2 regions of the Mesorhizobium sp. 113-1-2 genome follow, and region 1 is predicted to be linked to the other one. Evidence: predicted binding sites of a transcription regulator. Region 1 holds the regulator's gene; the other holds the start of a gene.
What was found. The regulator LexA, encoded in region 1, represses DNA repair genes until DNA is damaged. The targets are predictions, from matches to a motif close to TGTTCNNNNTGTGTTCNG.
Positions count from the first base shown of each region.

Region 2: JN279_RS03830 (YifB family Mg chelatase-like AAA ATPase) is a predicted target of LexA. The motif match lies at 1,767-1,784, and genes of this name have one in related genera.

Region 1 covers NZ_AP023242.1:4,604,580-4,608,743, reverse strand. Annotated here, with positions in the region: gene JN279_RS22305 (ABC transporter substrate-binding protein) at 1-951, opposite strand, end outside; gene JN279_RS22300 (GntR family transcriptional regulator) at 1,105-1,878, shown strand; gene lexA (transcriptional repressor LexA) at 2,317-3,054, shown strand; gene JN279_RS22290 (ComEC/Rec2 family competence protein) at 3,048-4,164, opposite strand, start outside.
Region 2 covers NZ_AP023242.1:824,716-828,879, reverse strand. Annotated here, with positions in the region: gene JN279_RS03835 (TetR/AcrR family transcriptional regulator) at 1-35, shown strand, start outside; gene JN279_RS03830 (YifB family Mg chelatase-like AAA ATPase) at 154-1,686, opposite strand; gene gshB (glutathione synthase) at 1,860-2,801, opposite strand; gene JN279_RS03820 (GtrA family protein) at 2,873-3,247, opposite strand; gene JN279_RS03815 (glycosyltransferase) at 3,251-4,164, opposite strand, start outside.

The sequences.
Region 1 (4,164 bases):
CGGTATCTCGATGCCGAACGCGGCCATCGCCTTGCGGGAAATCGTTGCCATGTGGTCCTTGTAGGCCGGGCGCGACGGCGCGATCGTCTTGGGATCCTTGCCCTTGAGGATCTCGGCGGCGATGTTGCCGGCGTTCATGCCGACCTGCGTGTAATTGACCGCGAAGCTCGCCGGTACGGTGCCGTTGCGGACCGCGCTGTCATCGGAGTTAACGACCGGGATGCCGGCCTGGCGGGCAGCCGCGGAAACTGCGGCGATCGCCGGCTGGATCAGGTTCGAAGCCGGGCCGTAGATTACGTCGACCTTGCCGGCGAGCGAGGCGATACGTTGCTGGATGTCATTGACGTTGTCGACACCGACTTCCACTACTTCGAAGCCGGCCGCCGGTGCCGCCGCCTTGATCTTTTCGATCAGCGCAACGTCATTGGCCTCGCCTGGATTGTAAGGCACGCCGAAGCGCTTGGCGTTCGGCAGCAGCTTCTTGGTGAAGGCCATCACCGCGGCGACATCCTGCAGATCGCTGGCGCCGGTCATGCCGTCGTCGCCGGCGTCCCACGACGGCACCAGCTTGGCCGCGACCGGGTCGGTGACCGCGGCAAAGACGATCGGAATGCCGGAGCCCGCGAGCGCCTTCTTGGCGATCTGCGAGACCGGCGTGGTGATGGTGTAGATCAGCTTGGGCTGTTCCGCCTGCAGCTTGGCGATCATCTGCGGCACCAGCGATGCGTCGAAATTGGTATGGCTTTCCGTGTAGACGACGTCCTTGCCCTCGACAAAGCCATTGTCCGTCAGTGCCTTCTTGAAGCCGGCTATGGCAGCGTTGAGCTGCGGATGCTCGCCGAAATTGGCGATGCCGATGCGGATCTGATCGGCTGCGGCGCTCCCGGCGCTGAGCATCAATGCGCCCGCCAGGGCCAATCCCGACAGCCAAGCGGATTTCGACTTCAACATCATTTCCTCCCAGATTTGATCAGCGCCGCTCATAGGGCGGCAACTGCGGCGATCATGGTCAGTCCCTCGCCGCGTGTCAAACATTATATATAATTCTTGCCATGCCTCCACATCATATATAATTTTCGCAAGCCCGATGATGGACGGATCGCGATGCAGGATCAGAACAGCTCCACTAAGACCGAAGCGGCCTATCAGCTGCTGCGGCGCGATATCTTGACCACCCGCCTGATGCCGGGCGCGCCGCTCAAGCTGAGCGCGCTGCGCGCCACATACGGCGTCGGCTGGACGCCGCTGAGGGAAGCCTTGTCCCGACTTGAAGCCGAGCGCCTGGTCACCGCCATCAGCAATCGCGGCTTTGCCGTCGCTCCCGTGTCGCGCGCCGAGCTCGAGGATCTGGCGCGCGCAAGGATGGTTGTCGAAATGCCGCTGTTCCTGGAATCGATCGCGAATGGCGGCAGAGAATGGGAGGACGCGGTCGTCACCGCCCATTACCGGCTCTCGCGCTGCAAGACCGCGGTCGACGACCCTTCCGATGCGGCCGTCGACAAATGGGACGAGAGCCATGAGGCCTTCCATGCGGCGCTGCTGAGCGCGGCAACATCCAACTGGCTTTTGCGCTTCCGCTCGACGATCGCCGATCAGTTGCGGCGGCATCATCGTTTTCTCGGTCTGGCGCCGACATTGCGGGCGGCGGCCGGCCTCAAGGATGGCTATGGCGAGGCCATGGACGCCTTGCGCGAGGCGATCGCCATCGAGCATCACACCGAGATCATGGAAGCGGCGCTCGATCGCGATGTGGAGCGGGCAAAAGCGCTGATGACGGCGCATATCGGCTACACGCTGCACGTCTATGTGCACAGCGAAGACAATTGTGCCAATCCCTACACCGTACGCGCCGGCAGTCTGAAAGCGGTTTCCGGATGACCTTGCCGCGGCGCGTTATCTCCGGCGGCAATATCGATGCGGGCGCCTACGCCCAGGTTCTGGTCGGAGCGATGCCGGGAGCCTGAACGCGTTCTATCTCCGCATAGCCAGCGATTGTTGACGTTTTGATTTCGTTTCGTTCCGCCGAAAATGGATCCGTTCGCCATACAATCCACCCTGAGAATGCCTTTCAAACGCCTGATGCCAAACAGGATAAGAGGATAGGCCACAGGCTATTAACCATAATGATTTCAATGCACGTGCCGACGGTGGAGGTGGTCGGTTGACGCCTGCCACCTGGAGCGAAAATTTCTGAGGCTTTAACAAATTCACTAAACTTTAAACAGTTGCAGAACACAACTGGAACAGATAGTGTTTGTTCTGGGTTTGTTTTTCGATTCTGGTTCACACCCTTCGTTCAATGCCTTGGGGGCCGCCATGCTGACACGCAAGCAACATGAACTGCTGATGTTCATTCATGAACGGCTCAAGGAAAGCGGCATTCCGCCTTCCTTCGACGAGATGAAGGAAGCGCTCGATCTTGCCTCCAAGTCGGGGATCCATCGACTGATCACGGCACTGGAGGAACGTGGCTTCATTCGCCGGCTGCCGAACCGGGCACGCGCGCTGGAAGTGCTGCGGTTGCCGGATTCGATCGCGCCTGGCCTCAACGCGGCAAAGAAATTCTCGCCGAGCGTCATCCAGGGCAGTCTCGGTCAGGGCGGCCTTGGCCGCCAGATCAAGCCGGCACCATCGCGCCTGCCCTCAGCCGGCAATGATGACGACGCGGTCTCCGCCGTGTCGATCCCGGTGATGGGCCGTATCGCCGCCGGTGTGCCGATCGATGCCATCCAGCATCAGACGCATTCGATCTCGGTGCCCCCGGACATGATCATGGGTGGCGAGCACTATGCGCTGGAGGTCAAGGGCGACTCGATGATCGAGGCCGGCATCTTCGATGGCGACACGGTCATTATCCGCAACGCCGATACGGCAAGCCCGGGAGAGATCGTCGTCGCCCTGGTCGACGAGGAGGAAGCGACGCTGAAACGGTTCCGCCGCAAGGGCGCCTCGATTGCGCTCGAAGCCGCCAACCCGGCCTACGAGACGCGCATTTTCGGGCCCGACAGGGTCAAGGTGCAAGGCAAGCTGGTCGGGTTGATCCGGCGCTACTGAGCAGGAACGGCCGTCTTTTCAGGTTTTTGATAGGGCGCCAGCCCCCTCGCCTCGCGTGAAAATTTTCGCTGCGCATGCCAGGGCCGATACGGTCCATCCACCGCGAAACTGACGATTGGCGGACCGGTCGCCGATTGGCGGTCGAAGAAGACGGCGGCACTGCCCTTTCGGGCCAGTTGCCGTTTGGTAACGACAAGAACCAGCGGATTGTGGCAGGCATCATAGCCTGTCGCGTCATTGACGACGATCAGATCGGCAAAACCGCAGGCCTTCCAGGTGGCCTTGCGGTCTTCGACATGTGCGATGATCGCACCCGATGGGTGCCGGGCAAGACAGACACCATCCGTGCAATAGAATGGCGCTCCAGGCGGGAGGTTGACGGCATCGGCAATGCCGAATTGCCCGTCCGCCTTGTCGAACATCTCCGGCGCGACGATGGTTTCGGACACCAGCGCGCGTTTCCAATTGTCGACGGTGAACTCGTTCGGGCGAGCCCGGCTGACCGCGAGTTCGCCGCCGCCGATCGGTAGCGCGACCAGCCGCGCATCTTCCGAGATAAGCACATCTGGCGTGCGCGTATCCGACACCGTCAACAGTCCGGCAAGCGCGAAGGGCAGTGCCGCGAGCCGCAGCCATGTCGTCGCCATCGTCGCGATGACCAGGGCAATCGTCACTAGCAGGACGGAGTGCTGCGAAATCAGCCCGACCGCATCGACGGGAGAGCGTTCCGATATCCACGCCGATATGGCGATCATCGCCGTCAGGCCTTTGCCCATCAAGTGGAGAAAGGGCCCGTCCAAACCAAAGGGCATTGTCAAAGCACTGACAACCGCCAGAAACATGACGACTGAGACAATTGGCATGATAGCCAGATTTGCGAACAGGCTGAGCGGCGACACACGCTGGAAGTGCCATATTGCAAACAGCGCCGTGGCACTGCCGGCAATGATGGACGTCATCGCCACCCCTCCTGTGAGCGCGAGGAATTTTCGAGCGAGAAAGCCCGGTAGCGATCGCTTCGGCGGTGGCGGCCTTGCCTTTCCCGCGCGGTGATCAGCCCAGCCTGCATAGGCACCGACCAAAGCCGCAGTCGCAGCGAACGACATCTGG
Region 2 (4,164 bases), 3.8 Mb from region 1:
CCCTGCAGAGGCTTATTCCCCGGACGGCTGACTAGGGAAGCCTCTCGACTACGCTGCCCGCGCAATCGTTCGGCATCCTTCGGCAGAACCCCATCAACGGCATCTCAGAGCACGATGTCAGAGCTTCGTCTGCTGCAACGCGCGGCACGGAAGTCAGGCCGCCTGCGCCACCCGTTCCGAACTCATGCGATAGGAAATCGCCTCGGCCAGATGGATGCGGCCGACGGTTTCGCTGGCGTCGAGATCGGCGAGCGTTCTCGCCACTTTCAGCACCCGGTGATAGGCGCGTGCGGAAAAGGCGAGCTTTTCGCTGGCGTCCTTGAGCAGCGACAGGCCGGCTGCGTCGGGCATGGCGATGTCTTCGATGACAGAAGGTGCGCAATGGGCGTTGGTTGTGGCGCTGGTCACGCCGAGCCGTTCGAAACGCTCGCGCTGGAGGGTGCGGGCGCGGGCCACGCGCAGTGCCACGGCTGCACTCTTCTCCGCCCGGTCAGGCCGGATCAGGTCGCTGGCCGAAACCGCCGGCACTTCGATCCTGAGATCAATGCGGTCGAGCAGCGGACCGGAAATGCGCGCCTGGTAGTCGGTGCGGCAGCGTTCGCCGCGCAGGCAGCGATAGCCCGGCTCGCCGGCCATGCCGCAGCGGCACGGGTTCATCGCCGCCACCAGCTGGATGCGCGCCGGATAGGTGACGCGGTGGTTGGCGCGCGCGATCATGCAGTCGCCGGTCTCCAGCGGCTGGCGCAGTGCATCGAGCGTCTGCGGCGTGAATTCGGGGAATTCGTCGAGGAACAGCACGCCGTGATGCGCCAGCGACACTTCGCCCGGCCGCGCGCGCAGCCCGCCACCGACCATCGCCGCCATCGAGGCCGAATGATGCGGGGCGCGGAACGGCCGCCGGTCGGTCAGCTTGCCTTCGCCGAGCTCGCCCGCCACCGAGGCGATCATCGAGACTTCAAGCAATTCCTTCGGCGCCAGCGGCGGCAGGATCGACGGCAGCCGCTGCGCCAGCATCGATTTTCCCGAGCCTGGCGGGCCGACCATCAACAGGTTGTGGCCGCCGGCCGCCGCCACTTCCAGCGCCCGCTTGGCGGTCTCCTGGCCCTTGATGTCGGCAAGGTCGGGCAGGTCGCGCGCCGCGGCATGGATGCCGGCTTCGGGGCGCGACAGCACCTGCGTGCCACGGAAATGGTTGGCGATGGCGATCAGGCTGCGCGGCGCCAGAATGTCGAAATCCTTGCCGGCCCAGGCCGCTTCCGGGCCGCAGGCGAATGGGCAGATCAGGCCCTTGCCCTCGGCATTGGCGCCGATCGCCGCCGGCAAGGCACCGGCGACGGCGGCAATGGTGCCGTCGAGCGAGAGTTCGCCAAGCACGACATAACCGGCCAGCATGTCGCCCGGAATGGCACCAAGGGCGGCCATCAGGCCAAGCGCGATCGGCAGATCGTAATGGCTGCCTTCCTTGGGCAAATCGGCGGGCGCCAGATTGACCGTCACTTTCTTCGACGGCATCGACAGGCCGGAGGCATGGAGCGCGGCCTGCACGCGTTCGCGGCTTTCGGCGACCGCCTTGTCGGGCAGGCCGACGATCTGCATGCCGACTTTGCCGGGCGCGATCATCACCTGCACGTCGACCGGCACGGCCTCGATGCCCTGGAAAGCGACCGTGCGAACCCGCGCCACCATGTTTGCCCCCGGGGCCACAACCCATGCGATTGGCCGAGAATGGCCACTCGGGAAGACAATCACAGTTTCCCGGTCAAATCAAGAACATTACAAGAACGGGCAATCGCAAGGGTTGCAGCTGGATTGCGCCCGGTTGCGGAAACGGAACATGGTTAATACGAAATGAAAACGGGCTACTTCCGCTTGCCCTCGACCGCATCCCAGAACAGGCTGGCAATGTCGGCGCCGCCGAAACGCTGCACTTCGCGCACGCCGGTCGGTGACGTCACGTTGATCTCGGTCATATAGTCGCCGATGACGTCGATGCCGACCAGGATAAAGCCGCGTGCCTTCAATGCCGGTCCGATACGGGCGCAGATCTCGCGCTCGCGCTCCGTCAGCTCGGTCTTTTCGGCGCTGCCGCCGACATGCATGTTGGAGCGGGAGTCATGCTCGGCCGGCACCCGGTTGATGGCACCGACCGGCTCGCCGTCAATCAGGATGATGCGCTTGTCGCCCTTGCGCACCTCCTTGAGGTAGCGCTGCACGATATAGGGCTCGCGGAACAGCTGGCCGAACATTTCGAGCAGCGAGGCGAGGTTGCGGTCGGCCTCGTGCAGATGGAAGATGCCGGCGCCGCCATTGCCGTAGAGCGGCTTGACGATGATGTCGCCGAACTCCTTGCGGAAGGCGGCGACTTCCAGCGGATCCTTGGTGATCAGCGTGTCCGGCATCAGGTCGGCAAACTCGGTGACGAAGATCTTTTCAGGGCTGTTGCGCACCCAGGCCGGGTCGTTGACGACCAGCGTCTTCGGGTGGATGCGCTCGAGGATGTGCGTGGTGGTGATGTAGTTCATGTCGAAGGGCGGATCCTGGCGCAGCAGGACCACGTCCATCTCCGACAGGTCGGTGCGCACCTTCTCGCCCAGCGAATAATGGCTGCCCTTCTCGTCGCGCACCTGCATCTCCTCGATGCGGGCAAACACCTTGCCGTCGCGCAGCGACAGCCGGTCGGGCGTGTAGTGGAACAATTGATGGCCGCGCCGCTGCGCTTCCAGTGACAGCGCGAACGAGGTGTCGCCGGCGATCGACACGGTGGAGATATGGTCCATCTGGACGGCGATTTTCAGCTTCATGGCGGGTCCCCAGCGCAGTCGACGAGAGCGATATAAGGGTCGCCGCGCCTTCTGCCAATCGGGCCACGCCGTTAACGGTCGAAGACCAGCCTGGAGTAGCCCAGGAAGGACAGCGCCATGGCGGCCAGCGAGGCTATGGCGAGGGCCACCAGCGGCGGCGCCGCCGGCAGCGCGAGCAGGATCGCGGAATAGACGAGATAATTGACGATGCTGGTGGCGATGCCGACGCCGCCATAGCGGGCGCCCTCCTCTGCCACGCCACGGCGCGAGGGCGAGAAGGTCAGATGCCGGTTGATCTGCCAGGTGACGCAGAGCGCGAAGCCGATCGACAGCATGCGGGCGACGAACGGCCCGAGCGGCGTGATGGCCAGCAGCAGCCAGAGCACTGCCGCGTCGGCGGCGAAACCGATGCCGCCGGCGAAGACAAACCGGACAAGGCGTTGCATCGTTCAGGCCGCGCGCGGGGTCTTGCCCGGTTGCGGCTTCCGCACCACCTCGGTGGCGCTGCGCTCGACACGGCCGGAAGGCATGGAGAGGTAGAAAATACGCTTCTGTTCGGCGCGCCCGCGCGAGACGGAATCGAGGATCAGTCCGGTCACCGCCGCCAGCATCGACAAGAGCAGCAGGCCGACCGACAGCACCCAGGTCGGCATGCGTGGCACGAGACCGGTTTCGGCGAATTCGACCAGCACCGGCGCCATCAGGAACAGGCTCGAGGCGAGGAAGAACAGCGAAAAGGCGCCGAAGAAGCGCAGCGGCTGCGTCTCCTTCATCAGCATGGCGAACATCCAGAGAATTTTGGCGCCGTCGCGGAAGGTCGACAGCTTCGACGACGAGCCCTCCGGACGACGGCCATAGTCGAGCGCGATTTCGCTGACCGGCAATTTGAGCTGCGAAGCATGCACCGACATTTCGGTCTCGATCTCGAAGCCGCCGGAGACGGCGGGAAAGCTCTTGACGAAGCGCCGGGTGAAGACGCGGTAGCCGGAGAAGATGTCGCTGAAATCGCTGCCGAACAGCCATTGGTAGAGACTGTTGAAGGCACGGTTGCCGAAGGCATGGCCGGCCCGGCCGGCATCGTCGGTGACACCGCGCCTGGTGCCCACCACCATGTCGCTACGCTCGGTCAGCAGCGTGTTGATCAGCTGCGGCGCGTCCTCGGGCGCGTAGGTGCCGTCGCCATCGGCCATCAGATAGATGTCGGCGTCGATGTCGGCGAACATGCGCCGCACCACATTGCCCTTGCCCTGGCGCGGCTCGCGCACGACGATGGCGCCAGCCGCGCGGGCGCGGAGCGCCGTCAGATCCTTCGAATTGTTGTCATAGACATAGATCGTGGCGGCCGGCAGCGTCTCGCGGAACC